DNA from 2 places in the Acidaminococcus sp. BV3L6 genome. Region 1 is predicted to be linked to the other one. Evidence: a T-box and tRNA genes for the amino acid it is inferred to sense, from the RefSeq annotation. Region 1 holds a T-box; the other holds one or more tRNA genes.

Evidence for each region. The T-box of region 1 lies ahead of ileS (isoleucine--tRNA ligase). A T-box ahead of a tRNA ligase gene usually reads a tRNA of that ligase, here a tRNA-Ile.
Region 2: it has a tRNA-Ile gene. The T-box ahead of ileS (isoleucine--tRNA ligase) is inferred to sense a tRNA for this amino acid. The anticodon was not compared.

Annotation. Positions count from the first base shown of each region.
Region 1 is NZ_AWUR01000029.1:22,718-38,312, reverse strand. It holds partial or broken gene HMPREF1246_RS05570 (glycosyltransferase) at 1-110, shown strand, start outside; gene HMPREF1246_RS05565 (hypothetical protein) at 107-1,990, shown strand; gene HMPREF1246_RS05560 (glycosyl hydrolase family 18 protein) at 2,014-3,039, shown strand; gene HMPREF1246_RS05555 (polysaccharide deacetylase family protein) at 3,043-4,680, shown strand; gene ygiD (4,5-DOPA dioxygenase extradiol) at 4,735-5,502, opposite strand; gene HMPREF1246_RS05545 (helix-turn-helix domain-containing protein) at 5,641-5,970, shown strand; gene HMPREF1246_RS05540 (alpha-hydroxy-acid oxidizing protein) at 6,059-7,072, shown strand; gene HMPREF1246_RS05535 (TrkH family potassium uptake protein) at 7,079-8,407, shown strand; gene HMPREF1246_RS05530 (TrkA family potassium uptake protein) at 8,418-9,077, shown strand; gene HMPREF1246_RS05525 (RNA methyltransferase) at 9,074-9,865, shown strand; T-box leader at 9,928-10,141, shown strand; gene ileS (isoleucine--tRNA ligase) at 10,235-12,979, shown strand; gene HMPREF1246_RS05515 (metal-sensing transcriptional repressor) at 13,107-13,397, shown strand; gene HMPREF1246_RS05510 (heavy-metal-associated domain-containing protein) at 13,429-13,629, shown strand; gene HMPREF1246_RS05505 (flavodoxin family protein) at 13,695-14,315, shown strand; gene HMPREF1246_RS05500 (OmpH family outer membrane protein) at 14,556-14,978, shown strand; gene HMPREF1246_RS05495 (OstA-like protein) at 15,186-15,595, shown strand, end outside.
Region 2 is NZ_AWUR01000040.1:26,602-42,196, forward strand. It holds gene HMPREF1246_RS07345 (YfcC family protein) at 1-1,345, opposite strand, end outside; gene HMPREF1246_RS07350 (M20 family metallopeptidase) at 1,365-2,537, opposite strand; gene HMPREF1246_RS07355 (M20 family metallopeptidase) at 2,947-4,125, opposite strand; gene HMPREF1246_RS07360 (M20 family metallopeptidase) at 4,129-5,298, opposite strand; gene HMPREF1246_RS07365 (AbgT family transporter) at 5,374-6,909, opposite strand; tRNA gene HMPREF1246_RS07370 (tRNA-Ile) at 7,363-7,437, opposite strand; gene rpoD (RNA polymerase sigma factor RpoD) at 7,483-8,670, opposite strand; partial or broken gene HMPREF1246_RS11105 (RNA polymerase sigma factor region1.1 domain-containing protein) at 8,725-9,231, opposite strand; gene dnaG (DNA primase) at 9,274-11,091, opposite strand; gene HMPREF1246_RS07385 (LptA/OstA family protein) at 11,328-11,813, shown strand; gene HMPREF1246_RS07390 (pyruvate, water dikinase regulatory protein) at 11,857-12,705, opposite strand; gene HMPREF1246_RS07395 (helix-turn-helix transcriptional regulator) at 12,671-13,333, opposite strand; gene ppsA (phosphoenolpyruvate synthase) at 13,464-15,595, opposite strand, start outside.

The DNA of each region.
Region 1 (15,595 bases):
TGCTCTGGCAGATGCCCGTGGCTTGGTTCACCTTCTGGAAATCCAATTGGGGGACCCGTCCCACACCTGCTGACGTAGGACCCCAAAAAGGAGGGAAGATGAAGCCATGAGCCTTGGAGATCATGCCTATACGGTGCTCAAGGACCGCCGCAAGAAACGGCGTGTCCTGATCCAGTTTATTATCCTCCTTTTGGTCTTATTGGGGATCTTTTATGCCTTCTTTTTCCTTAAATCCTATACGCCCTATGCTGAGGATGAGGAAAGTTCCACTCTCAATACGGGATTCATTGCCCTTTCCTATGGCGGCGTTGACCGGACGGGGCGAACCTCGGACCTTATTGGGGAACCTCTTTTAAATGACCATTTGGCGGCCCTTCGGAAAGCCGGCTATGTCACAGTCACCAGTAAAGACGTGGCCGCCTATTATCATGAAGGAAAACGCCTTCCGCCGCGGGCTTTGTATTTGATGTTTGAGGATGGGCGCCGGGATACGGCTATTTTTGCCCAAAAGAGCTTGGAAAAATATAATTTCCATGCCACCATGTTTTCCTATGCGGAAAAACTGGAATCCAAGGATCCCAAGTTCCTTAGCAAGCGGGACATGCAGTCCCTCATGGATTCGTCCTTCTGGGATATGGGAAGTGATGGGTACCGGCTGCACTTCATCAACGTCTTTGACCGCTACCACAATTATCTGGGCGAGCTGACGCCGCTGCAGTTTTCCATGCTGCGTTCCAGCCTGGGACGCAATTACAATCATTACCTCATGGATTATCTCCGCGATAAGGATGGCTATGCAAGGGAAAGCTACCAGCATATGGTGCGGCGGATCGATTTTGATTATATGAACCTTCGCGATACGTACCAGCGAGAATTAGGATTTGTCCCGGAAGCCTACGCCCTCATGCATGCCAACACCACCCAATTTGGCAACCAGGACGATGTGAGCGCGGTCAATGAAAAGTGGATCCGCCGGCTCTTTACCATCAATTTCAATCGGGAAGGCAGTTCATTCAATGCCCATAACAGCAGCCCTTACGACCTGACCCGCCTGGAACCGGGTACAAAATGGCCTGTCAATCACCTTTTGATGCGCGTTGCCGCCGATACGAAAAGCATGGGGAAGATTCCCTTTGAAGAAGGTGACGAAAAGCGCCAAAAAGCGTGGAAACACTATTCTGGCGCCTCGGAAATCACGGGCAATTCCCTTATCCTTACGACGGCTCCCTATGGCATTGGGCTGACCGAACTATTGGGCAGCAAAGCGTATCAAAATTTCAGCTTATCCGTTCGTCTTACGGGCAACACCTTTGGCCGTCAGCAGCTGTTCCTGCGGGCAAGTGAAGACCTTTCACGATGCCTTATCGTGGAACTAAGCGGCGGCAGGCTCATCGTCACGGAACGGCGCCATGGGAAAGATACACCGCTCCTGCAGGAAAATGTGGATGTGCTCCTTGATAGGCCCCGTCTTTCTGTTGAAGAAGCTCAGAAGGAAGCGGAAGTCAAGGACTATGAGACACTTGCCCGTTATGCCCCGACTAGACAGGCTGCTGAGCGGTATGCCCAAAAAGCAGCGGCACGAAAGGCGAAACCAGCCCGTTCTGTCAAGGAGGGGGCTGCTCCCTATGAACCGAAGCTGGAACGAAATGCCCGGGAAAGCCACAGCCTCACCCTTTCCCTTCAGGATGATCAGCTGCTCATCACCCTCGATGGGAAAGCCCTTGATCCGCTATCCGTCCTGATCCTTGATCCGGGTTGTCTATTTTTGGGGGCGGACATGGGGAAAAATGAAAGCTGGAGCCAAAAGAACCAGGCTGAAAGTGTGTATGACGCGACTTTTGAAGACCTTGTTATCCATTCCCAAACGGGCCTTGATCCCGAAAAGGAGCAGGTCCTTTATTCTCTTAAGCTGTCTGGCCTTGACCGGTTCCGGTATGAAGCCGGGCAATACTGGGAAGACATCTTGAATTGGTTCCTTCGTTATATCTAAAAGAAAGGGGAATTTGCTGCCCTATGATCACTTTTCATCGACACCGCTGGGCTTTCTTTCTGGTCTTCATGGTCTTTTTGAGTCTAGTAGGTCCCACCCGGGAAGGCATGAGTGCTCACTTGTCCCTTTCGGCATGGATTCCCTATTGGAACCGGGCAGAAGGGGAAAAAGAAGCCCAGGTCCTTCAGGACCGCCTCCAGGACATTTCATATTTTGCCGCGTATTTTAATGACCGAAAGGAATTGGTTTTCCCTGAAAGGTTCCAAAAGCCAGCGATTTCTGCAGACGGGGCCTATCTTACCATTGTCAATGATGTGGTTTTCCCAGATGGAACGAGCCGCTTAAAGGATACGGAACAATTAGCCAGCCTTCTTGCAACCGGAAAGAGCCGCAAAAAGCATGCTGTATCCATTCTTGATCTTGCGGAAAAGCACGGCTTTTCAGGCGTCGAAATCGACTATGAAACCCTTTGGAAAAAGGGCGATACCCGTCTTCAGGAACACTTCCTGCGTTTTCTTTCTGAACTGGAAACGCAGGCTGCACGGCGCCATCTCAAGGTCCGCGTCATCCTGGAACCGTCGGCGCCATTTGGTGCCCCTTTCCCGAAGAACATTGAATATGTCGTCATGGCCTATAACCTCCATGGTCCCCATAATGGCCCCGGCCCCAAGGCCGATCTGGCCTTTATTCGCAGAACGATGAAGAAGATGGATGCCCTCAGGGGGGAGGCCGCCCTTGCCTTTTCGATGGGTGGCGCAATCTGGAAGGACGGAAAAGAAGGCCGTTTCCTTTCTGAACAGGCGGCAGCGGCCCTTGCTGAACAATATGGAAAGGTTCCCCAGCGGGATGAAGCCAGCGCGGCCCTCCATTTTTCCTATGAAGCCGATGGACACACCATGACTGTTTGGTATGCTGACGTTACGACCCTTGAAGCCTGGAGCCAAGCGGCCCTGGAAGCTGGCTATCCCCACGTGTTCCTCTGGTCCCTCGGGGGCAGCGGCAATCTTTCACAGCTTGCTTCCCGTACAGGGGAAGGAGGGAAGGAGTAAACCGTGAAGAAACTCATCTTGCTGTACCTTTTCTGTCTGTGCGTTGGCTTTTCTTCCCTAAGCGAAGCCGGAAAGGCACTAACCATCATTCCAACAACCAAACAGGCCGTCATCTTTACCTTTGGCGGTCTGCAAAACGCCCAAACCGTAGCCGATGTACTCCAGCGAATGGATGAAGAAAAGCTGCGGGGCACCTTCTTTGTGACGGAGCGTGAACTGCGGGAAAATCAAGGAACCATTCGCCTCATCAAGAACCATGGCCAGGAAATTGGCATAGGTCTGCGCCCTGGGGACGCTCCTACACGGGACGCGGTCAAAGGGCAGCTGGAGCGCATAAGGACGCGTCTTCAAAAAGAATATGGCGTGACACCGACCGTGGTGCGGCAAATGTATGGCCCTTCCTCAACCATTGTTGAGGACGTCGCTCGTGAAATGAACCTCACCTTGGTGGGACAGACACGCAATGTGGTCCTGACCCGGCTCAAAGACGCCATGTCAACGGATGAAATCATGAACGCTGTCTTCAAAAAATGGGACTTTTCCTTGGGACGGGGACAGATTCTCTATTTCCGTCTGGATTTTCTTTCGGATCCCACCCTTATCGGCAAAGTCATGACAAGGATCCATAAGGAAAAGGTCGACGTCAATACATACCGAACCTTCCAGGACCAACCGGAAGCAAATCCCCGGAACGATTCGTCCTACGAAGTCCTTTCCGTCAGCGATGTTCTCCGCGATACGGCAAAGCGCTGGACCTATCCCGTTCCTAAGGAGCGGATTCCCGAGGCCCTCCAGCCGGGAACCATTGCTTACCCTGTGGACCAGCATAATTTTTCCAAGGTCTTTTTGTCCCACTATATCGGCGCGCCGCAAGTTGACGATAAGGACCGGATGTACGGCCTCGATCAGGATGTGATCCGCAAAGCCGATAAAAGCGGCGTCATCAAGACGGCTCCTGAAAGGACCATTTTCCTGACCTTTGATGATTGGGGGACGGACAATACCATCAATCAGCTGCTTTATGTCCTTCGCAAACATAAGGTGCCGGCCACCTTTTTCATCATTACGCGCTACATGCCGAGCAATCCGAATCTATTACGGGCCATTGCAGAGGAAGGGCATACCATTGGAAGCCATACGGACCTTCATGCCGCCATGGCCTTTCGGGATAAAAAGGGAAAAATCGTAGAATCCCAAAATCCAGAAGCCTATGCGGAAAATGTGGCTGAGGCCTATCGAAAATTGGCAGAAACCGTAGGAGATGTCAAGGTCGGCGGCCGCTATAGCCTTTCCCGTCTTTTTCGTCCGCCCACCCTTGCCATAAGCGAGAACGGAGCCAAGGCGCTTTTCAACACAGGCTATACCTATTTGGTCTCTGGCTATGAAAGTACCGAGGATTATGCCGCCCACAGCCTTTCCCAATTGGTGGGGGCCATCAAGGCAGGAATCTATACGCCTCGGCAAAGGGTCCGCAAGGGTTCCATCATCATCATGCACATGAGCGGTACAGCCCGTTTCACTCCGCAGGCGCTGGATATCGTCCTCACCCAGAATGAACTGCTGCGGGAAGACGACCCCCGAAAATTCAAGGTGGGGTACCTGACCGATTATTTGGTCCCTGGATATGATCAAATGAAATAAAAAAAGACCGTGAAAAAAGCGAAAAGTCGCTTCTTTTCACGGTCTTTTCTGCGCTTAGGGGAAAAGATAGCTTGTCATGGAGATGCTGCCCAGGTTGCGGATGTGGTTAAAGACTTCCGGTGTTTCCCCTTTGGATGCCCCTAAAAGATACAGAAGGGGCAAAAAATGGTCCGGCGTGGGTGCCGCGTAGGAAGCAAGGGGGTGGTCCCGATAGGTGAGAACTGCTTCATCATCGCGTTCCTGGACCTTTTCCGTAATAAAGGCGTCGAATTCGTCCGCCTCTTTGGAACCGTGGGGGTTATTCCAGTCCGTCTGCATCAGGTTATGGACGATGTTTCCGCTTCCTGCGACGACAATGCCTTCCTCCCGCAGGGCGGCCAGTTTTTCTCCAAAGGCGTACTGATCATGAGGGGAAAGGGTCCCATCGACACTGAGGGGAACAACCGGAAGTGATGCATCAGGGAACATATGGACGAAAAGCGTCCATACCCCGTGGTCGATGCCCCAGTCTTCCGTCATGACGGCCCCTGTAAGATCATGGATGCGGCGGGCTGTCTGCGGGTCGCCCAAAGCTGGATAGCTGACTTCATAAAGGGCTTGGGGGAACCCGTACATATCGTAGATCTGTTCCGGTTTTTGCGCGGCGTTGACGTAGCTGCCTCGGCTGTACCAATGGGCGGAAACGACGGCAATCGCTTTGGGCCGGCCATAGTCCGTGATGATCCTTTTGCCTAGTTCAGTCAAGGTTTTTGTCATTTCATTATGATCCAAAGCCAACATGGGACTGCCGTGGCCAATAAATAATGCAGGCATTCTTTTCATAGGGGAGACCTCCTTTATCATTTCGATAAAACGCTATTTTTTGAACTTGCTCTGATTATAATCCCGCTCTATAATGAAAACAAGAACGGTTTCTTGACTGACTTAGTATGAATTGCTTGACCTTTGGGAGGAAATGCCATGGAACACGATGATTTTGGGGTCTGTCCCTTTGTGACTGCCCAGCGGCTCCTGCAGGGCAAATGGGCCATTATCCTGCTCCATCAGCTCTATGATGGAACAAAACGCTTTGGCGAGCTGGAACGAGCAACGGGCATTACCCACGCAACCCTTGCTTCTCAGTTAAAGGCCCTGGAAAAGGACGGTCTTATTACGCGTCATGTCTATGCCGAGGTCCCGCCCCGAGTGGAGTACACTCTCACGGATATGGGCCGCCGTTTTGGCCCCGTGCTTAGCAGTATCGAGACCTGGGGAAATGAATACATCGCCTATTTGAGGACGCAAAAATAGAGGAGCCGGACACCGGCGTTTTTGAAGCGAAAAGTGTTCCTTGTGGTATAATGATAACAGTATACTTTACTGTATGGGGGTTATTTTCATGGATTATAAAGAACTTGTTGAAAATGCACGGAAATGCCTTGGCAAATGCCATGGCTGCCCAATCTGCAATGGCGTTGCCTGCCGCAATACCATCCCTGGACCTGGCGCGAAGGGGGTAGGGGACACAGCCATCCGCAATTATCAGGCTTGGCAGACAGTCCGCGTCGTCATGGATACGCTGTGCGAAAAAAGGGAAACGGATACCCGTCTGTCCCTGTTTGGACATTCTTTTGCCTATCCTTTTTTTGCCGGTCCTGTTGGTGCGGTTGCCATGCACTACAGTGATAAATATAATGATGTGACCTATAACGCCCAGCTCGTCCCGGGCTGTGCTGAGTCAGGTATCCTTGCTTTTACGGGCGACGGCATGGACGCGGAAGTCATGCGCGGGGCCACGGACGCCATCAAGGACTGCCAAGGTGTGGGCATTCCGACGGTGAAACCTTGGAACATGCAGATGATCAGGGAAAAAATGGACCTTGTCAAGGCTTCGGGAGCCCTTGCGGTTGCTATGGACGTAGATGCAGCTGGCCTTCCCTTCCTTAAAAAATTTGTGCCGCCTGCTGGCAGCAAATCGGTGGAAGAAATGAAAGAAATCATTGCCCTCACGGACGTGCCTTTCATCGTCAAGGGCATCATGAGCGTCAAAGGAGCCGTCAAGGCCGCCCAAGCGGGCGCTGCGGCTATCGTCGTTTCCAACCACGGGGGACGCGTCCTGGACCAGAGCCCTGCTACGGCCGAAGTCCTGCCGGAAATCGCGGCTGCTGTGGGCGGCAAGGTCAAAATCTTTGTTGACGGCGGGATCCGTACCGGCGTTGATGTTTTCAAGGCTCTTGCCCTGGGCGCCGATGCCGTCCTTATTGCCAGACCTTTTGTCAATGCTGTTTATGGCGGTGGCAAGGAAGGCGTACGCTGCCTTGTTGATAAATTGGGGGCTGAACTCAAGGATACGATGGAAATGTGCGGGGCAGCTACGCTCCGTGAAATTACGGGCGAGATGATTCGGAGGTAACCTTCTTTGCTGAAAGGAAAACATTTTTCTCCTAATCAAGTGGTTGCCCTGACGTTTTTGGGGCTGATCCTTGCAGGCGCTTTCCTTTTGATGCTGCCCATTTCCCATAGGGATGGGATGTGGATGCCTTTTCTTGATGCCTTATTTACTGCGACTTCTGCTTCCTGTGTCACAGGTCTTGTTGTCTGTGATACAGGAAAGGTTTTTTCTCTTTTTGGTCAGTTGGTCATCATTGGTCTCATTCAATTGGGCGGACTGGGCCTGATGCTTTTTGCCACGCTTTTTTCCGTTGCCCTGGGGCGGCGCATCAATCTTCAGGACCGCATGCTGATCCAGGCCTCACTCAACCAGAATGATATGAGCGGCGTGGTCCGCATGAGCCTGCGCGTGGCCAAATATACGGCTGTTGTGGAAGGGGTCCTTGGAACGGCCCTGGCCCTGCGTTTTTATCAGCAGTTTGGCCTCAAGGGCATCTATTATGGGTATTGGCATGCCATTTCCGCCTTCTGCAATGCTGGCTTCGACCTTTTTGGCAATTATCAGAGCCTTGTGGGCTATGTCCATGATCCGGTGGTCAACGGCCTCATTGCCCTGCTCATCATTTTGGGCGGCATAGGCTTTGCCGTCATGAGTGACGTGGTCCATACCCGGCACTTTCGGAACTACCGGCTCCATACAAAGCTCGTCCTTGTTTCGACAGTGGCCCTGATCGCTCTTGGGACGCTCCTCATCCAGGTCATGGAATTTGACAATGGAAGGACCCTTGGAACCCTATCGGTCGGTGACCAATGGATGGCCAGTTTCTTCCAGTCCGTTTCTGCCCGTACGGCAGGCTTCAATACCTTTGACCTGATGCAGATGCGCACTTCAACGATCCTTGTTATGGTGCTCCTCATGGTCATTGGAGCTTCCCCGGCATCAACGGGCGGCGGCATCAAGACGACAACGGCTGCCTTGCTGATCCTTTCCGCGCATCAAGTGCTTTTTCAGAAGCCGGAGTGTGTCATTTTTGGGCGGCGCATTGACCAGGAGACTATCCATCGGGCCTTTGCCATTACCACGCTGTCCATCATCTGGATCTTTCTTGCCATCATTGGCATTACGTATCTAGAGGAGACAAGCCTTGTGGAGGCCCTATTTGAAGTGGTTTCAGCCTATGCGACGGTGGGACTTTCCAGCGGACTTAGCCAGCATCTTACGGCAGGCGGGAAGATCATCATGATCCTTTCCATGTATGCCGGACGTGTAGGCATCATGACGTTTGTCATGGCCCTTACGGCTCGCCGCAGGGAAGCCTTGATCCGGTATCCTGAAGAAAAGATCATCATTGGCTAGGAGCATAACTATGAACAAAAAGAAACAGTTTGTTGTCTGGGGCCTGGGGCGTTTTGGCGCGTCCGTTGCGGAAACCCTGGTCGGAATGGGCCATGAGGTCCTGGGCATTGATCATGACGAAGAAGTAGTCCAAGAAATGGCCGATAAGCTGACCCATGTTGTTGTCAGTGAGGCCATTGATGAAACGGTGGTCAAGAGTCTGGGCCTGCGGAACTTTGACGCAGCCATCATTGCCATCGGGGACCTGGAACCAAGCCTTCTGTGCTGCATGATCCTTAAGGAAGCCGGTATGGCGACCATTCTTGCCAAGGCTTCCTCCGAAATCCACGGAAAGATGCTCAAAAAAATCGGCGCCACGTCCGTCATCTTCCCGGAACGGGACATGGGGCGGCGGGTTGGTCACAGTTTGGGCTTTACCAACATCCTCGACTTTGTGGAACTGTCCGACAACATTTGCCTTGTTGAACTGGATGCTCCTGTTGGGGCTGTCGGCAAGAGCTTGGTCGACCTTGATGTAAGACGTCGTTTTGGCGTCAATGTCGTAGCCGTCAAGCACCCTGATAAAAAGACGGAAATCAGCATGGATCCGCAAAAACCGCTTATTGCGAGAGACATCTTGGTGCTCATCGGCACCCAGAAAGATATTGAAAAGCTGAGGGAGGAACTATGATCAAACGTCTCACATCCCTCCAGAACGAAACGGTGAAGAAGGCCGCCAGCCTGCAGCAAAAAAAGTACCGCCTTAGGGAAGGCCTATTTCTCGTCGAAGGGGTCCGTGCTGTACGGGAAGTCCGGTCGTCTTCGTGGACCGTGACGGCTTACTTTTTTACGGATCTTCCTGAGGATTTCCAAAAAGAGGCTCAAGGGTCAGACATTCCCTATTATGAAGTGACTGGGGACATCATGAAAAAACTGACGGCAACGGAAGAGCCCCAATCGTTGGCCGCTTTGGTCCGCCTTAAGGAAAGGAGCCTTGAAACGGTCCATCCTGAAAGGGGGCTGATCCTGGTTCTTGACGAAATCCATGATCCTGGAAATGTCGGAACCATGATCCGTACCGCACGGGCCATGAATGCCCAAGGCGTTATCCTGCTTTCTGGCAGTGCCGACCTTTATAACCCCAAGGTAGTGCGTGCAGCCATGGGAAACCTCTTCCATATCCCGGTCTTTACGGGAATCACGGAAGACGCCCTTATGACCTTTGCCCAAAAGGCAGGTTGGACCTTGGTGGCAACAGCCCTAGATGGCGCCGCTGACTTGCGGGATTTCACATATCCCCAAAAGACGCTGCTCATCATGGGCAGTGAAGCTGAAGGGGTTTCTCACAGTCTCTTGGAAAAAAGTGCCGCCCGCGTCAAGATTCCCATGCTGGGGGAAGCGGAAAGCCTTAACGTCGGCGTTGCTGCAGGCATCCTGCTCTATGAAGCCATGGTGCAGCAGGATCCGGGACGGAACTGATTTTCTCCTTTCCCAAATGATTGACGTACCCAGACCGTGAGTGTATAATATCAGCGTATATCGACAATGCAATGAGGGAGACAGTACTTCCCATTTCTGGCAGAGCGATCCGGGGAGGGTGTGAGCCTGGACAGAAGGAAATGAGAAAGAAGATCACTCCGGAGCTGGTCATCGAAATCACAGTAGAATGACCCGTCTTATGGCCGTTATCCCATACAAAGTGGCAGGATAAGCCTGTCATGAGGGTGGTACCACGGGTTAAACCTCGTCCCTTAGGGGACGGGGTCTTATTTTTTGGAGGTGGAGCAAGTGTCAAAAGAAAATGAAGGGTATGGAAGCACGCTGAACCTTCCTGCCACAGATTTCCCTATGCGCGCAGGGCTTCCCAAAAGGGAACCGGACTTTTTAACATTCTGGAAGGAGAAGGGTATCTATCAAAAGAAACTGAAGGCCCACGCAGGACATAAAAAGTTCATTCTTCACGATGGCCCTCCTTATGCCAATGGCAAGATCCATTTAGGCCATGCCCTCAATAAGATCCTCAAGGACATCATCCTGAAGTATAAATATGCCCGCGGTTTTGATACCCCCTATACACCGGGCTGGGATACGCATGGGATGCCGATTGAGCATGCCTGCCTCAAGGAAGTGGGCGTTGACCGTCATAAACTCAGCGCCCTTGAACTGCGCAGGATGTGCCATGACTATGCCTTGAAATGGATCAATATTCAGCGCGAAGGGTTCAAACGGCTTGGCGTCCAAGGCGATTGGGATCATCCTTACATCACCATGAAGCCGGCTTTTGAAGCCGAACAGATCCGCGTCTTTGGGGAAATGGCCCACAAAGGCTATATCTATAAAGGCAAGAAGACCGTTTATTGGTGTCCGCACTGCGAAACAGCCCTGGCGGAAGCTGAAATCGAATATGCAGACCAAAAGACTCCGACCATCTACGTGAAGATTCCTCTTGTAGATGCAAAGGACAAGGCACCGGAAGGCGCACAGGGCAAGAAGACATCCATGGTCATTTGGACGACGACACCGTGGACCATCCCAGCAAATGTCGCTGTTACGGTCAATCCTGATTTTGAATATGCTTGGGTTGAATACGGGGATGAAGTCCTCATCATGGCAAGTGAACTTGTCGAGAAAGTTGCTGAGGAATGCGGCATCATCTTTGGTAAGGTCCTTGGAACAACGAAGGGCCGGGATATGGAATTCATGGAATGTGAACATCCTTTCCCGGAATATAACCATCGTAAATCCCTCGTCTGCCTGGGTGACTATGTTGACCTGGAAACTGGTACGGGCTGCGTCCATACCGCTCCTGGTCATGGTGATGTTGACTATCTGACAGGCCTTAAATATCACCTTGATATCCTTTGCCCTGTTGATGAAAAGGGCTGTTATACCGATGAAGCCGGGGAAGCCTTCAAAGGTCATTTTGTCTTTGATAGCAATGGTCTTGTCATCAAGCATCTGGCGGAAACGGGCCATCTGTTGGGCAAGAAAAGTATCCATCACCAATATGCCCACTGCTGGCGCTGCAAGAACCCCATCATCTACCGCGCGTCGGAACAGTGGTTCTGCTCTGTTGATGGGTTCCGTGAAGATGCATTGAAGGCCATTGACAATGATGTCCAGTGGATCCCGAGCTGGGGTAAAGCCCGTATCCACAATATGGTCCGTGACCGTCATGACTGGTGTATTTCCCGTCAGCGCGTCTGGGGCGTGCCTATTCCTATCTTCTACTGTGAAGACTGCGGAGAACCGCTCATCACCCCTGATACAATCAGTCATCTGGCTGCCATCTTCGAAAAGGAAGGCAGCGACGCTTGGTGGGCCCATACGGCAGAAGAACTGCTGCCGGAAGGTACGAAGTGCGCCAAATGCGGCGGTACCCACTTCCGTAAGGAATCGGACATCATGGATGTTTGGTTCGACTCCGGGTCTTCCCATCGCGCTGTCCTCAACCATTTCCCCGGTCTTACCTGGCCGGCTGACCTGTACCTTGAAGGCAGCGACCAGCATCGTGGCTGGTTCCAGTCTTCCCTTCTGACAAGCGTTGCCACGACGGGTAAGGCTCCGTACCGTGCCGTCCTGACCCACGGCTATACCCTTGATGGGGAAGGCCGCAAGATGAGCAAGTCTCTCGGAAATACCGTTGCCCCGCAGGACATCATCAAGGATTATGGTGCCGATATCGTTCGTCTCTGGGTTTCTTCCACGGACTATAAAGGCGATGTCCGCGTCTCTAAGGAAATCATCAAACACGTTTCCGAAGTGTACCGCAAGATCCGCAACACCATCCGCTACATCTTGGGCAATACGTCTGATTTCGACGCTGAAACCATGAAGGTTCCTTTTGCCGAAATGGAAGAACTTGACCAGTGGGCCCTCATGCGTCTCCAGGAACTCAAAAAAGACGTCGAGAAAGCCTATGAAAATTATGATTTCCATGTCGTCCACCATGCTATCCATGATTTCTGCACTGTCGACATGAGCTCTTTCTACCTTGATATCATCAAGGACCGCCTCTATGCCAGCAAGAAGGATGATAAGAAGCGCCGCAGTGCACAGACGGCCATGTACGAGATTCTCAGCGACCTCATCGTCATGCTCGCTCCGATTCTGAGCTTTACCATGGAAGAAGTGTACCAGTTCATGAAAAAACCGGCAGGCGCTCCGGAAAGTGTGCTTATGCTGGAATGGCCGAAACTCCATGAAGAATATCTGGACAAAGCCAAGATGGAAAAATGGGAACACTTCATTGCTATTCGCGGCGAAATCACGAAGGTCCTTGAAAATGCACGCCGGGAAAAGACCATCGGCCACTCCCTTGATGCCAAGGTCGACCTTTATGCCACGGGTGAAGCTTATGAGCTCTTGAAGCCCTTGGAAAAGGACCTGCCAACCCTGCTCATTGTTTCCCAGGCTGCTATCCATGAAGGCACAGATAGCGGGATGAAGACTGAGCGCGACGACCTGACCGTGGCTGTCGCAGCCGCTGAAGGTGAAAAATGCGAACGCTGCTGGAACTATGATCCCACCGTTGGCAAGGATCCGGACCATCCGACCTTATGCCATCGCTGCATCGAAGTCCTCAGCGACTAAGAAAAAGGCCGCAGGAACCCTTTCGGGCTTCCTGCGGCCTTTTTCGTCCTGAGGGGGCTGGTCTTGAAAGAGGGCTTGACAGATTGGAAGAAAATGAATACTATATACGTAACGGAGGTATAGTACTATGATGAACGAAAAAACCGAAAGGGATAAAGACTGCCGGGAATACAAGGATCTCATCAAACGCCTTAATCGAATTGAGGGACAGGTGCGGGGACTCAAACGGATGCTTGAAGAAGACCGTTACTGCGTGGATATCCTGACTCAGGTCAGTGCTATCAACAGTGGGCTCAATGCGTTCAATCGCAAGCTGATGTGTGATCATATCAAATCCTGTGTGGTTAACGATATCCGTGCCGGGGATGATACCGTCGTTGATGAACTTTGTGAAACCATGCAGAAACTCATGAAATGAGCCCATGGTTCTTGGGAAGGAGCCAAATAATATGGAAAAGATATTGAACGTCAAAGGAATGATGTGTGCTAACTGCCAGAAACATGTCCATGATGCGTTGCTTGCCATGGACGGCGTTTCTGCTGTTGACGTAAACTTGGAAAAGGGAACCGCAAAGGTAACAGCATCCCGTGAAATCCCCATGGATGAATTTAGATCCGTCATCAGCGAAGCCGGTTACGAACTGGCCTGAGTAAACTGATCTACAAACTGCTGCACAAGGCTGCAGCAGTTTTTCAATGTATAAGGAGAGATTATATGAAAGTCCTGCTGTTAAATGGCAGTCATCATCAAAATGGCAATACGGCACTGGCTCTTGAGGAAGCGGCAAAAGCCCTCGAGGCAGAAGGCGTCGAAACGGAGCTGTTTCAAATCGGGTCTGGGGCCATACAGGATTGCATCGACTGCGGAAAATGTACGGAAAAAGGATGTATCTTCACAGGTGATCCGGTCAATGCCTTCATTGCAAAAGCAAAGGAAGCCGACGGGTTTATCTTTGGCACGCCTGTCTATTATGCCCATCCTACGGGGCGCGTCTTGTCCTTCTTGGACCGTGTCTTTTATGCCGCAGGCGGTATCTTTCGCCTAAAACCCGGGGCGAGCATTGCCGTGGCAAGACGGGCCGGCACGACAGCGAGCGTTGATGTTATGAATAAGTATTTTACCATTGCTGAAATGCCCGTTGTCAGCTCTACCTATTGGAATGTGGGCCATGGCCTTGCTGCCGGGGACATCCTCAAAGATGCGGAAGGGCTCCAGACGATACGCAATCTAGGTAAGAACATGGCCTATCTTCTGAAGTGCCTTGAAGCAGGCAAAAAAGCCGGCATCGAGCTGCCTGGAACAAAGCGGGAGGTCTGGACCCACTTTATTCGCTAAGGCTGTCCTGCGCTGATGGTTCGGCGGTTTTGTTTCCAAAAAATTCACTTTTTCTGGAGTCATCCTGTCAGAAGATGACTGCGTCTTCATCCCGTCAATTGGGCATTTGGAGGCGCGGCAAGCAATGAGGTCTGGAAATTGTACATTCCCTTGCATGGCAATATTTGACATGATATAATGCAGGAAGTCGTTCAATTAACGCTTCATGAAGAAAGGATGATTCAATTGAAAAAGCAATTCATGGCAGTCGTCATTGCCCTTTTGGTATGCCTTGGGTATACTGGCGCCATGGTTCCGGCAACGGCCTTTGCTGCCGAAGCAACCATTGGGTATGTTGACCTTAACACGGTCTTTTCCCATCACCCTGATTTTGCCAGTGCTCGTGCTGCCCTGAATCTGGAACAGCAGAAGGCACAGCAGGAATTCCGGGAAAAAGCTCCCAGCCTTGATGACAACGGCAAACGGGCCTTGGACAACACCTTGACCGAGCGCATTGCCAAACGGGAACAGGAACTCTTCAACCCGATCCGTGAAAAGATTCTGAAGGCAGTCAGCAAAGTTGCCAAGGAACGCGGTCTTTCCACGGTCCTGACGAGCAGTGCTGTTGTTGACGGCGGCACGGACATCACCAAAGACGTCCTCAAAGCTGTTGGCGGAAAATAAAATGAGGGAAGAACCGTTGCTCTTGCAGCGGTTTTTCTTTATCCTGGAGCCAGTGATCTGGCGCTGTTTTCTTTTAGGCGCCCGCTTCATTGGCTCCATTTTATGATATAATAAAGAGAAGTATGACCAATCAGGGAAGTGATTTTTCCCTTTTCCATAGTTCATGCGCCGCATTGCGGAAATTTCATTGAGTGGAGGATATCCCTTATGAACCAAAAGGCACTTGCCTTACTCGTTACCATGATGGTATGCATGCCGAGTGCGGCCTACGCCGCTAGGGCATATGACGGCCAGCCCCTTGCCACTAAAAACGGTCCTGCCTATGAGCCGCAGACCGTCGATGATGTGGCCCGACGGGCCGCGCAAGCAGAAGCCATCCGCAAACTCCAGGATGAACCGGACCAGTTTGCGGAAGAGGCGGTTCAGGCCAAGCAGGAAAGTGAAAAAGAAAAGAAGGCCCGTCAGGAGCGGGGAGAGGACAAAGCGGCCAGTGAGTCCGATCTGCCTATCACCATTTATGGGGATCATGTCCTGTACCACTCCGATACAGGGGAATTTACAGCCAGCGGCAATGTGCGCCTCTATCAGGGCACGCAGCGGCTTTATACGACGGAAGC
Region 2 (15,595 bases), on a different contig from region 1:
AGCGGCGCAGGGGAATGCCAGCAATGCTGAGGATGGTCATGGTCGTACCGCTTGCAGGAGTGACACTGTTGGTGAAGGCATCGCCCATTTGAAAGGCAAGGACAGCGGTCTGACGGGTAATGCCGACGAGGTCAGCCAACGGCGCCATGATTGGCATCGTGATGGCGGCCTGACCGGAACCGGAAGGAACCACCATGTTGAAGATATCCTGAACAATGAACATCCCAATGCCAAGCATGGATTTCGGCACGGCGTTCAGGGAGTTTGCTAGGTAGTAGATGATGGTATCAAGGATATGGCCATTATCCAACAAAATGGTCACGCCTTTGCACATACCGACCATCATGCAAGGAAGCGCCATACCGGCAACGCCCTTGATGAAAGCATTGGCGACCTTGTTCGCATTCATGCGGGACACAATGCCGGTGTAAATGATGAGGGCAATGAAAAGAGCCGCAATTTCATCCATATAGAAATCAAACTTCAAAACGCCAATAAGGATACCGGCTACAACAAGACAGAAACCAAAAAGGACAAGCTTATGGGTTCGGGTCATAGTGCCCGTTTCACCCATAATGGATTCGATGTTCATCTTTTCCTTGTAGATCTGGTCATAGTCATACATGAAGCTCTTTTCCGGATGCTTCTTGACCATACGGGCATAAAGGTAGAGTGGAATCACCGTAACAATGATGAGGGTTACAAGCATGACAAGACGGATCTGGATCCCTGAGAACATGGGCAGCCCTGAAATGCTCTGCGCTACACCAACCGTGAAAGGATTCGTCACACCGGCACCATAGCCTGCGCCAACAGCACAGAGGAACATACCAGCCGCTACAATGGAGTCGAACCCCAAAGCGTAGCACACAGCGGTCATGAGCGGAATAAAAGCAATGTATTCTTCGCTGCAGCCAGCCGTTGCGCTGAGGCAGATAAAAATCGGCAGAAGGACAGGAATGATCAGCGTTTCGTGACCTTCCATCTTTTTGACAACGTGGCCCATGAAAGCGTGGATGGCGCCTGTTTCCGCCATGACGTTCAGGGCACCGCCAATGATCATAAGGAAGCCAACAATACTGGCCGCGCCTTTGATGCCCTTTGGAATAGACATCAAGAAATCCAGGATCTTCGTTGGTTTCTGGGCAATGAAATGGAACGAGTTCGGATCAACAATCATACGGCCGCTGGCTGCGTCCTTGATGCGGACAAATTCACCAGCCGGTACAATATACGTAGCAATGGCACTTAAGACGAGGATGACCGCAATGATCATAATAGGACTTGGGACCGAGACTTTTTTGTTCTGGACGGGCTTTGCCGCCTGCTGAGGATTTTCGCTCATCGTGAGTTCTCCTTTTTTCTTATAGGGTAACGTCCGTAAGTTTCAAGATGGTACGGACCAGCATGGCTGTACGGGTAAAGAGGCTGTCAAGAACGGCATATTCCTGCATGGTATGGGCATGATCCCCTTCGGGGCCCAAGGAATCGAGGATGGGGATTCCTGCCTTGGCAAGGTACGAGGCGTCAGAACAGCCGCCTGGATGGTAAGGACCAAAGGGCTCAATGCCAAATTCCGCTGCAGATTCGTTGTAGAGAGCAAGGAGGTTGAGATTTCCTTCGTTTTTTTCAAAAACAGGCATTTCTGTTGGAAATTCCACCTCCGCCCTTGTGTTCGGCACGTCAAGATGCTCACAAATGGCTCGAATGGCCGTTTTAAGTTCTTCCAAATCCTTATTGTAGTCGACACGGCAATCCGCTTCGATGCGACAAAAATCGGGGACAGCGTTTGAGACCACGCCGCCAGAAATGACATCGGTACTGACGATGCGTCCTTTTTCAAGGTCCGTCAGCGCCCGCATCTTGGTGATAATACCGGCCATAGCTTCAATGGCATTTGCCGACGTCGTATAGGCATTACCGACGTGGCCGCTTTTGCCGTGGACCTTGACCCACACATCCATGCACCCCTTACGGGCGACGGTAAGGACGTGATTCATGCGGCCCGTTTCCATATTGAAGGCACAGAGACAACCTTTCGCTTCTTCGGCAAGCATCTGGTCGGCCCGAGATCCCACATGGGTCGTTTCCTCATCGCCGACAAGGACGACCTTGAAAGGATGGTCCTTATATCCCAGATCCGTCAGGATCTTGATGACATATAAAAGCATCACGACGCCGCCCTTCATGTCGGCGCAGCCCGGTCCATAGACCTTTCCGTCTTCAATACGGAAAGGTTGATCAGGATAGGACCCACTGGGGAATACCGTATCGACATGACCACAGAAAAGAATGGGTTTTCCCTGTCGATCATCGCCCAAGGTTGCCCGCAGCATGGGGATGGCGCAGCCCGTATCAAGCATTGTCGCCGTAAAGCCTTCCTTGGTGAAACGGTCCGCCACCTTTTGTAGGAGGGCGGTGATGAGTTCTGCTTCCTTGCTTCCTGCTTGGTAGTTAACAAGGTCTTTCCAGTAGGTAATCATATCGTCACGGTAGAAGGATACTTTATTTTGAATGGTTTCTTGTAAATTTTCCATAGTTATCCCTTTCCTCACTGTGTCAATTTTGCGAAATGAATATAAATACATTTTACTCCACGATTATGCATGGTGCAACTACTTTTTCTTCAAAACCGTGTATGCATTTGGAGCTTAGTGTGAATTGAAAGACCTAATCCTTGCTTCATTCGGGTCTGCGTGGTTAATTATGCATGCTGAGTGGACAAAATCCCCTCTCCCCCTATTTTTTCTCGGAGTAGAAATAAAAGGGGAGCCCGACGTCTCCCTCCGAGCGACTAGCGAGGAACATTTTTCGACGGGCCAAAACCGCTAATCGCAAGACTCCTGTCGCAGCGATTTGATTCACGGACCGTGTTAAAGAACAATTCACCGCCCTCCCGTAGAGCGGTTTAGCGCTGCCCTTGCGGCTTTTATAGTCCCTTAGTTATTATTTCCCAGCCAAATAATGGAGGGCAAAATATGCGTACACACCAGCTCCATAGGGCAGGGAGTCCTCGTCAACACAAAAATCCGGATGATGATGAGGATAAACAGAGCCCTTTGCTTCATTGCGGGTCCCCAAGAAGCCAAAAACGCCGGCGGTCTTTGCCATGTAGACGGAAAAATCCTCTGCACCCATCTGTTTTCGCATGGGAACAAGGGCATCGCCCCCCAGCATATAGCGATAAGCCGCCCGGCCGATTTCATTGAGCTCGTGATGACTGTTATCGAGGGGATCAGGGCCAAAGAAATAGGTCAAATCTGCCGTACAACCATAGGCTTTGACAAGATTCTTTGAAAGGTTCTCAATGAGACCGGGGATCTTTTTACGGAAGTCGTTAACAAGAGCCCTCGTAGTCCCCACAAGTACCGTTTTATCAGCAATGATGTTGCTTTGGGTCCCCCCATTCATCATTCCTACAGTAAGGACAAAGGTATTCTTCGGATCATTGACACGGCTTACAAGGGTCTGAAGGCCCATGACAGTGGCTGCTGCAGCGACGATGGTATCATGGCCATTTTGCGGTGCGCTCCCATGCGCGGCCTTTCCATGGATCGTAATGGTAAAACGGTCACTGGACGCCATGCGGGGACCGTCTTCGAGATTGGCAGTCCCAACGGGAAGGAGTGCCCAAATATGCTGACCAAAAATGGCGTCCACATCATCCAAGGCGCCCGCTTCTACATAATGGCGCGATTCGGTGCCGATTTCCTCTCCCATCTGGAAAAGCAGTTTGACGGTACCACAGATTTCTTCCCGCCGCTCTACAAGGAGACGGGCGGCACCGAGGAGCATGGCCATATGGGCATCGTGTCCGCAGGCATGCATGACCCCAGGGTTCTGCGAAGCATAGTCCCTTCCGTTCGCATGTTCCGTAATGGGGAGCGCATCAATATCAGCGCGGAGCGTAACTGTCTTTCCAGATTGTTTGCCCCGGATGATGCCCACACAGCCCGTCATTCCGGAGAAAGTTTGCACTTCAACGCCAATAGTCTCCAAGGCTTCTTTGATGTGCGCCGTCGTTCCCAGTTCGTGACAGCCCAGTTCCGGATGGCTATGGAAATAACGGCGTTCCTTGATGATATAGTCCTTCAAGGCAAGGGCGTCTTTTTTCAGTTCATCCATAAGTCAGCCTTCCTTTCCCAATACATTCAGTGCAAAACCGGCATAAATTCCAGCCCCGCGAGGAAGGACCGCATCATCAATACGGAACGTATTGCTGTGAAGTGGGGACTTATCGGTGTCTGTACCCGTCCCCAAATAGGCGATTACGCTGGGAACTTCATCCATGATAAAAGCAAAGTCTTCAGACGCCATCATGGCCGGCATAGTGACAAGGGCTTCCTCACCCCAGAGGGAAACAGCAGCTTTGGAAGCTGCGTCGAGGAGCGCTGGGTCATCATTGCTGCACAGTGGTTCGTGGGTGACAACGTCCATCTTTGCATGGCAGTCCATGGCTTCCGCCGTGCCTTGTGCCAAGGCTTCCAACTTTTTGGGAATCCCTTCAAAAAGGTCACGGTCATAAGTCCGGATGGTGCCTTCCAGTTTCACCTCGTCACAGATGATATTGAACTGTTTTCCAGCCTCCACCTTTCCGATTGTCACAACAAGGGGATTCAAGGGATCGCTGATCCGACTCACAAGGGTTTGGATATCCATGATCACTGCGCTTGCGGCCACGATTGCATCGTGACCGAGATGAGGCGTTGATCCATGAGCCGAAGTTCCCGTAATGGTCAGGTTAAAGTTGGTGCAGGACGTGGAGCGGAGACCTGCATCAAGAGAGATGGTTCCAAGAGGCAGTCCAGGCTGCACATGGATTGCAAAAGCCGCATCGACATCCTTTAAGATGCCGTTTTTAATGTAAAAGGGCGCCCCATTACCCGATTCCTCAGCCGACTGAAAAAGGAGCTTCACGGTCCCCAAAAAATTTTTAGACTCCTCTTTAAGTACCTTTGCTGCGCCAAGAAGCATCGCCGTATGGGCATCATGACCGCAGGCATGCATAACACCTATATTTTGGGAAGCAAAGGATACGCCGCTTGCTTCTTTTATGGGAAGGGCATCAATATCGGCCCGCAAAAGAACGGTCTTGCCCTGTGCTTTGCCGGCAATGGTCCCGACTAGACCATAATAGGAGGGATAGCGCATCACAGGAATTCCCATGCTTTCCAGTCTTTTAGCAATATATTCCGTCGTTTTTGCTTCTTTAAAGGAAAGTTCTGGATGCTCGTGAAGTTCATGTCTGTCTCTTGTGAGCGTTTCTGAAAGCTCACAGATTGCCTTACGTAAATCCATATAATCACCTTTTCCTTAACGTTTATAAACAGCCAAAGAGGGTCCTGCCAAAATCGGCAGGACCATTGCTTCAACTCAATGAGAAAGGAGAATAGGACCGCCAGGGCCAAGGGGAATATTGAAGATGACCCAAATGGCGATGAGGACAATCCAGCTAATAGCAAAGGACAGGGAATAAGGGATCATATTGGCGATGATGGTTCCCATGCCTGCATCCTTTTGATACTTCCGGACAAAGCCAAGGATTAAAGGGAAGTAGTAAAAGAGCGGAGAAAGGGGGTTCGTAATGGAATCCCCAATACGATAGGCCGCCTGGGTTAGAGCAGGATCGTAGCCTAAGAGCATCATCATGGGCACCATGACTGGGGCCAAGATTGCCCATTTTGCTGAAGCAGAACCAATGAAAATGTTGACAATACAGGACACAATAATAAGACCGATGATAAGCGGAACACCCGTAAAGTTCCAAGTCTTCAAAAGATTTGCCCCATTGATAGCAAGGACTACGCCAAGATTCGACCAAGCAAAGAACTTCGTAAACTGTGCACAGAAGAAGCAAAGTAAAATGTAAGATGATACATCTTTGAAGCCCATGGAGATATCGGCGAACATATCCTTATCATTCTTGTATTTCCCGCTGGCAAAGCCAAAGACAGCACCAGGAACGAAAAGAACCAACGTAACCATGAGGATGATGCCCGTCATGAAAGGCGATTTAGGGTCAAGGACGGAATGAGTCTTTGGGTTTCCTAAAATCGGATCCTCACCGACGCACATGAGGCCAATGACGATAATCGTAAGGAGCGCACCAATACAGGCTTTTTTGACAGCTGACACCTTTCCCGGCGTGATGTTTGTCAGATCCTTATCAAGTTCGTACTGACTCAGATCTTCCCCAGCAAAGCGGGGAATCATGAAACGCTCCGTTACAAAAGTTCCAACTAGACTAAGAACAATACAGGATGCAACCATGAAATAATAGTTGATGGCAGGAGAAGCTTGATAATTTGGATCGATGAGACGAGCGGCCGCTTCCGTAAAGCCATACGCCAAGGAATCAGACATACCGAGCATCATGTTAGCACAAAAGCCAGCAGCAACACTAGCAAAAGCGCAGAATACACCAACCAAGGGATTCCTTCCCAAACTAAGGAACACAACACCCGCTACAGGCGGCAGGACAACAAAAGCAGAGTCGCCGGCCACATTGCCATTAATTCCAATAAAAATAATGGCAAAGGTAACAACAGCCGGAGCGGCTTTGCCAAGGGCTACCTGCATAAAGGTGGCCAAAAAGCCACTTCGTTCAGCAAGGCCTGCGCCGATGACACAGACAAGAACCATGGCCAAGGGTGCAAAACTTGCAAAGTTATTGACAGCTTGGCTCCAAATCATCCGGAAGCCATCAAGAGTCATAAGATTGAGGACCTTGATGGTTTTTCCCGTACCAGGGTGAACGGCAGAAGCTCCCATACTTCCAAAGATGGCCGATAGGACCAAGGTAATAAGTGCGAGGATAATAAAAAGAGAGGCTGGATCGGGAAGGGCATTTCCAACAGTTTCTACAAAGTTAAGAAACCGATCCATAAATGTCTTTTTCTTTGTTTCCATAGTCATTCTTCCTTTCTTTATGTGGATTAAATACAGGCGACTAAAAAATACTCCCCCTTTCTTTATGTTGAAGCATCGGGAACTGGTAAGCATACGGATCCAGATTCGGTAAAAATCGGGTATCCCTTTATTTCCCGCATGTAATTAACGTTAAGTTTTTTAATATTCGAGACAACTCGAATATTACTCCTTTTATTCGCCTTTATTGTTTTAGTTTTACCACATTCGTCATGGCTTGTAAATTCATTCACCATCTAACTGCTAATTTGGATGCAAACTGTAATAATTGAAAAACTTTTATTGATTTTGTTTAGTAAATTCATGTAAAAATTCATCACGAATGCTGATTTCATTGCATGCAAAAACACCCTCCCGAGGGAAGGTGTTTGGATAAATAATTATGTATAAAACAAACCCCCTGTCCAAAGACAGAGGGTTCGCATAGAGTGAAGTTGGTGGGCCCACTAGGATTCGAACCTAGGACCAACCGGTTATGAGCCGGGGGCTCTACCGCTGAGCTATAGGCCCAATGTAGGAATTATACCCCAGAAAAAGATGCGCTGTCAACGTTTCTTACTCGAGGAATTCCTTGAGGGGTTTGCTCCGTTTCGGACTTCTCAGCTTGCGCAGGGCCTTGGCTTCGATCTGACGAATCCGTTCACGGGTCACACCAAAGTACTGACCGACTTCTTCGAGGGTACGCGTACGTCCATCGAGAAGACCAAAGCGCAATTCGAGGACACGCCGTTCGCGGGGGCTCAAATGCTCCTGAAGGACTTTTCCCAGCTGTTCCTGAAGCAATGTATAGGAAGCGGCTTCTGCTGGTGAGGGAGCTTCTTGATCCTCAATGAAGTCTCCCAGATGGGAATCTTCTTCTTCGCCAATCGGCGTTTCAAGGGAAACCGGTTCCTGGGCGATCTTCTGGATTTCCCGGACCCGTTCAACAGGCACATCCATTTCCTGGGCGATTTCTTCCGGAGTCGGTTCACGGCCCAGTTCCTGCAGGAGCTGGCGGGAAACGCGAACCAGTTTATTGATGGTTTCAACCATATGTACAGGAATACGAATTGTACGGGCCTGGTCAGCGATGGCACGGGTAATGGCCTGACGGATCCACCAAGTAGCATAGGTACTGAACTTGAATCCCTTATTATAGTCAAATTTTTCAACAGCCTTAATGAGGCCCAGGTTGCCCTCTTGGATCAAATCAAGGAAAAGCATGCCACGGCCTACATACCGTTTGGCAATGGAGACAACAAGCCGCAGGTTGGCTTCCGAAAGAGCCTTCTTCGCTTTTTCACCGCACATAGCGGCCCGATGCAGGACACGGTTAAAACGCTTACGGTCCTCTTCAAGACGGATGCTCAGTGATTCGTCCGGTTTTGTTTCAACTTTTTCAGAAACAGCGGCAAACAGATCATAGAGCTCAGGCAGATAGGACTTGTCGTCAACTTCCTCATCTCCGCTGCCAGTCTTGGGCGAACGGGTCAGATGATACCCTTTTTCAAGAAGCAACCGCTGCAGGCGCTTGCGTTCATCTACGGTAAAGGCCGGGCTGTAGGCTTCAATAGCCGCTTCATCAAGGCTTGGATTATCCTGCGTTTCCGCTAGGATAAAGCGATAAACGATGGATACAGTCCTGCTGTCACACCAAATTTCCTCTTCCTTGAGGTATTGCTCGATCGTATCGAGGAGCTTTGCCGCGCTCAGGCGCTTATTGACAGGTTCCCGTTCAACTTCCGGGGACTGACCGTCCAAAATGACGGCGGCCTGATTGCCTTTATCGGTCCGTTTAGCCAGCTTGATTTCATCATTTCCTGAAAGCAGGGGCACGCGGCCGATTTCCTTAAGATACATACGGACAGGATCATCGACGATGACCCCTTCTGGGACAGACAGGTTGGACAGTTCCGACTCTTCAATGGTCAGTTCCTCATCGTCCATGTTTTCCGGTTCTTCCTCTTCGGCATGGTCATCAACAACTTCGATATTCTTTTCTGCCAGTTTTGAATAAATTTCATCCATTTCATCAACGGAAATGGAATCTGTATTCTGCATGCGATCCTGGATTTCCTTATAAGTGAGAACGCCTGAATTCTTTTTTGCCAAGGCTTCGAATTCAGTAATCCACTCAGCGGTGGTCTTTTGCGGTGCTGCATCTTTCTTGGGAGCAGCTTTCTTACCACTGGTCTTTGTTTTAGCCGTGGCTGATTTAGCGGACGATTTAGCCGCCGTCTTCTTCTTTGCAGCCGGTTTCTTTTCGGTTTCTTTGGTTTCCTTCACCTTTTTAGTTTCCAGCTCCTTTATTTTTTGATCAGTCATTTGAGCGTTCCCTCCTTCCCCTCATCATCAAAAGTACTGCGGTCACCGGGTGGGTACCGCACTTCTTAAATTTCGTATCTCCATTCTTATTCGTCGGCATTCCTGTAATTCCTCTAAAAATTTTTCATTACCTTCTTTTTCATAGCGCTGGGCCAGTTCACTGTGCCGTTCATATTCTTTTTCAAGCGTTGCTGTCTGCAGCCGGAAAAGACAGTCCCGGAGCACTTCTGGGAGCGTTTCTTGAGGGATTGACGAAGCAAGGATGGTCGATAGTTCCGCGGCTCCTTCTTCATTTACATCCTCAAAAAGGTCCCGTCCATCATGAAAAGTGCCGGCTCCCTTGCGAGCACAATAAGAGGTAAAGATGGCCCGTCTTGCAGCGGTTGAAAACGCATCCGTATGAGCAAAACCTGCCTGATCAGGATCGATTTCCAAGCCCATGAGAAGTGCATAGAGCACGCCCCGCTCAGCCTGTTGGGTCGGGCTTTTGATTGCAACCTTCTTTTGCAGCAGCCATTCGGGATTGAAGGGGCGTCCGCTCCCATTGGGGCGGACAAGCTTTTGGTACTCACTCCGGATTTCACCCTCATCAAGGACAAGGCGCCTTGAAAGATCGCGGATACGTTCACCCACTTCCACATCAGAGCGGCAGTCCTTGAAAAAGGGCAGGATTTCCGAAACGGCCCCCACCTTTCCTGAAAGAGTCGTTACATCGCTTTGGGAGAGCACCGTGTCGACTTCGTAATCAATGCCGCCCTTGGCCTGGTCCAAGAGGGAAAGGAAGGCTTCCTGCCCGTCCTTGCGGATGAATTCATCGGGGTCCTTGCCGTCTGTAACGTGCATGACGCGGCATTCAAGGCCCACGGCAAGGGCAATGGGAATGGACCGCATGGCTGCATTGCGTCCGGCGTTATCGCTGTCAAAGCAGAAGATGACTTCCGGTGTGACGCGCTTTAGAAGCTTCGCCTGATATTCCGTGAAGGCCGTTCCCATGGACGCCACAGCCCAAGTGATACCTGCCGCATGGAGACTGATGGCATCCATATGGCCTTCGACAATGAGTGCCTGGCGCCGCTTCCTGATGCTCGGAAGCGCCCGGTCCATCCCAAAGAGCAGGCGTCCTTTATGGAACCAGCTTGTCTCCGGTGTATTCATGTATTTGGCCGGCGAAGCCTCCTTGCGCAGGATGCGGCCCGTAAAGCCAACGACTTTCCCCCGAGGGTTCTTGATGGGGATCATGATCCGCTCACGGAATTTGTCATAGATCCGACCGGAATCGGACTGGCCTATAAGCCCGGCCTTAAGGAGCGTCTTTTCAGGGATTCCTCTCTTTTCAAGGGCCTTATGAAAGGTCTGGGCATCCGGTGGAGCAAGCCCCAACTCAAAGGACTCGACAATATCCATACCAATGCCGCGGCTGGCAAGATATGTCAATCCTTCCTTTCCGTATTGAGTCTTTGTCAGGCACGCATGGAAGAACCGGGCTGCCAGCTCATTGGTCCCGACGATTTCTTTTTCCTCCTGCTCCCGACGGATTTCCTCAGCCGTCTTTTCAGGTTCCGGAATGGGAATTCCGTACTTATTGGCTAGGATCCGTTCCGCCTCAACAAAGGAAACGTGGTCCCGCTTCATGACGAAGGTGAAGACATCACCGCCGGCGCCGCAGCCAAAGCAGTGAAAAAAGCCCTTTTCTGGATTCACGGTAAAAGAAGGCGTTTTTTCCGAGTGGAAAGGGCAGCATCCCCAGAAACGGCGGCCTTTTTTCTTGAGGTCCACCGTTTCGGAAACAACGCTCACAATATCAGCGGCCTGACGGACCTGTTCCTTGAAGCTCTCATATTTTTCCTTGAGATCTCCCATACCGTCACCGCCTTTCCTAAAAAAGTCCCTTGTCTATCATAAAAATAAGGGAAAACCTCCGCAGACGCCTTCCCTCAATTTTCCTTCGCTATTTATCTTATTCTACACAAGTGACGAATTCCCTTTTTTGTAATGAAATTTTCTTCAAGATAGCGTATAATTAAGTGTTATTTTTTATGGAAGAATCGTGGAAAAGCCATTTTTCTGCTGGACTTTTTCTTGAGGAGGCGTCGCCGATGCTGAAAAAAATTTTCTTATGCTGTTGTCTTCTTATGACTTTTCTTTCTGCTCCTTTAGCGTCAGCAGCACCAGAAATTACGTATGATCATCAGGAATTTGATCCTGATACGCTGACTTACCGTCTTTCCGGCCATGTCGCCGTAAAAACAGGGAACCGCACCATTACGGCTGACCGAGCTGAAGTTTCGCTCCTTACCAACGAAGTACGGGCTTGGGGAAACATCAGCCTCGTCGATGGAGACATTACCTTTCGGGGAACATCCACCATCGTCCGGCATAGTGATCATTCGGCCGAGGTAGAAGGCCCCGTCATCTTTGAAGAAGGAGATGCGGACATCCGGGCCCAGCAGGGGCGTTTTGACTGGGAGACGAAACTTGCCACCTTTACGGGAGATGCGGTCTACGTAAATCATAAGACCGGGGATCGCGTTGAAAAGGACACGCTTACCTATAATGTGAAGACGAAGAAAATCGTGCAGTAAATCGAAAAACCGGGGAAAAGCCTGAACGCTTTTCCCCAGTTTTTTAATATTCAAAATCAAAGTTTTTGCGCAGATACTCCAAAATGAGACTTGCCGTTTCTTCAATGGCCCGATTCGAAACATTGATGATCATACAGTGGAGCCGCTGCATAATGGCTCGCGCATAATCGAGTTCCTCTTCAATACGACGCAGGTCCGCATAGTTTGCTGTATCCCCAAGCCCCATCGCCTTAAGACGGGCAATACGGATCTCATTGAGCTTGTGTGGATCGATGAGAAGACCAATGATGCGGTTATTCGGGACCTTGAAAAGTTCCTCAGGCGGCGGAATCTCCGGCACAAGGGGAACGTTGGCCACTTTGAGCTGCTTATTGGCAAGATACATGGAAAGGGGCGTCTTCGAAGTACGGGATACCCCAATGATGACAAGGTCCGCTTTCGTAAGGCCCCAAGGATTTTTCCCGTCATCATACTTGATGGCAAATTCCACGGCGGCAACGCGTTTGAAATATTCATGATCCAAGGCATGGATGAGGCCAGGCTGATTTTTTGGTGTAAGCCCGCTGGTCTTTTCAATGGCCGTCAGGACCGGCCCCAAGATATCAACGGCAGTCACATTCAGTTCCTGGGTCTTGCGGGCGACTTCGGCCCTGATTTCCGGAGATACGATGGTATAGCAGATAACCGCATTGGATTCCTTTGCTTCTTGGACAATCTTATCAATCTGTTCAATGCTGTTGACATAGGGCACACGGATGATATCAAACTTTTCCTGCACAAACTGGCTCGTTGTAGCACGGACAACCGATTCACTGGTCTCCCCAATGGAGTCGGAAATGGCATAGATGATGGGTTGATTAGCTATGATAGGTCCCTCCCTTTCCTTCGGCAAGTTCTGCCAGAAGTCTCGTCATATTGGTCTTGGAGACGCGTCCGACGAGTTTCCATTTGCCCTTTTTTTCGTCAAAAGGAAGAACTACGGGCAAGCAGTCCACTTCCCTTTCGATAAGACGTCTAGCCGCCGCAGCAGCTGGTTCATGGGGCTTAGAAAGGACAATCTTGGATAGCCCCGTCATGACCATTGCAAGGGGCAGATTATGTAGGTCCGCGCCTTGGCTGAGCGACGCCTTGAGAAGATCCTTACGGGAAATGACCCCAAAAAGGCATCCCTTTCCATCCACAACAAAGAGGGTTCCTACATCTTCCAAAAACATGGTGACGACAGCATCATAGGCACTTTTGCTGGCACTGACGACAATGGGGACACTCATGATATCCTCAATTGTAATGGAAGACAATTCCTCCACCAGCATACCCAAGGTGCTTTTCCCCGTGTAGAAATAACCAACGCGAGGCCGGGCATCAAGAATCCCGCCCATGGTGAGGATGGCAAGGTCACTGCGCAGGGCGGCCCGCGTAAGACCTAGTTCTCCGGCAATTTCCGTTCCCGTAATGGGGCCGCTCCGGCGAACAATCTCGGCAATTTTTTTCTGTCTATCACTTAGTGGAATGGGATTCACCCCCTTTCTTCCACATTACGAAAAAAGCGTACCTAATTTTCGTGCATCCGTCAAGAACATTTCCCTGCATTCTTCCCTCTTGCAGGAAAAGGCTGCTGCCGCACGGCAGCAGCCTTTCCTGCAGGGACTATTACCAAGCCAGTTCTTCGTCGTTCTTATTGCGACCGCGGCCCGTCAGTTTATCAAGGATGATCCGCTGCTCGACCTGGGCCACCATCTTTTTCGTGAATTTCACAGCGTCAGGGTTGACAGACATACTATCAATGCCGCTTTCCACAAGGAATTCGGCAAATTCCGGATAGACGCTGGCAGCCTGCCCACAGAGGGAGACCGTCTTGCCATCCCGGTGGGCCACTTCGATAAGGTGGCGTACCGCGCGGCGTACAGCCAGATTGCGTTCATCAAAAAGGTGGGAAATGACATCGTTGTCACGGTCACAGCCCAACGTCAGCATCGTAAGGTCGTTGGAACCGATGGAATAGCCGTCGACATATTGATTAAATTTGTCGGCAAGGATGATATTTGCCGGGATTTCCGCCATGAGCCAGACCTTGAAGTCCGGTCCGCGATGGAGTCCTTCTTCTTCCATGATGGATACGACCTTGGCACATTCGTCCACGGTGCGGCAGAAAGGAATCATGACGTTGAGGTTCTTGAGGCCGTATTCTTCACGAACCTTGCGGACCGCCTGGACTTCCAGACGAAAAGCAGCCGTGTATTTCGGATCGTAGTAACGGGAAGCCCCTCTCCAGCCAAGGAGGGCACTCGGTTCATGGGGTTCAAATTCTTCCCCACCCTTAAGGTCGCGGTATTCGCTGGACTTGAAATCGCTGAAGCGCAGGGTAACAGGGCGCGGAGCCATGGCCTGAGCCACCTTGCGGAACCCTTCGGCAAGGGCTTCGACAACCTTTTCCGGATGACCCGTCTTCAGAAGATAAAGCGGATGTTCATGGATATAGGTCGTCCAGATGAATTCCTCACGCATGAGGCCAATGCCGTCGCAGGGCAGGCTGGCGTATTTATCGGCAAGGGACGGATCACCCAAATTCATGTAGATCTTGGTTCCCGTTACAGGGAAGGTTTCCGCAACAGCAGCAGCTTGCGCCGGCGCGGCGGCAGCTTCCGCCTTCTTTACCTGAAGGTTGCCTGCAAAAACAACGCCGTTTGACGCATCGACCGTGATTTCTTCGCCGCCTTTGAGGACTTCCGTAGCCGCTTCACCGCGGGATTTGGTGCCAACGACGCAGGGGATACCCAGTTCGCGGCTGACAATGGAAGCATGGCAGGTCATGCCGCCACTGTCCGTGACAATGGCCTGTGCCTTTTTCATGGCAGGCACCCAGTCCGGAGCCGTCATTTCCGTAACGAGGATTTCTCCATCCTTGAATTCGTCAATATCCTTCGGGTCGCGGATGACATGGGCTTTGCCATAGCCCTGACCCGGGCTTGCGGGAAGGCCCTTCAAAAGAACCTTGGCCCCTTCCATGGATCCGGCCGTCTGTCCTTCTTCGTTCTTCTTTTCCTTGTTGCGGCGGGACCAAACAGTTTCCGGACGAGCCTGAAGAATCCAGATCTTGCCATCCCTTTCATCAATGCCCCATTCCATATCCATATAACAGCCATAATGGGCTTCAATCTTTTTGGCGTATCCTGCAAGTTCCAGGATCTGTGCGTTTGTCAGGGTCTGTTTCCTGCGGTCTGCTTCAGGAACAGGCACTTCCATGGTATCGCCGCCGGGCTTGCGGATGAGCATCTTATCCTGTTCATTGACCGATACTGAAATGAGCTTCATTTCGTCTTTGGAAACGACGTAGCTGTCCGGCGTTACAATGCCGCCAACCACATATTCACCAAGGCCGTAGGCCCCTTCGATCATGATGTTCTTGTCATCACCGTTAGCCACATTTACCGTGAACATAACGCCGGCGGCTTTGGAAAAGACCATCATCTGGACAACTGCGGAAAGAGCAAGGGACAGATGATCATAACCCTGTTTTTCCCGATAGTAGACAGCGCGGTCCGTAAAGCAGGAAGCGTAACATTCCTTGACCTTGCGGATGACCTGATCGGCACCATGGACATTAAGATACGTATCCTGCTGGCCAGCAAAGCTGGCGTCAGGCAGGTCCTCAGCCGTGGCACTGGAGCGAACGGCTACATAGGGTTCATCTTCATTCATCTTGTGAGCCAGCTCTTCATAGGCTCTGCGGATGGCATCCTGAAGATCCTGGGGCATTTCCTGTTCCATGATGGCTCCGCGCA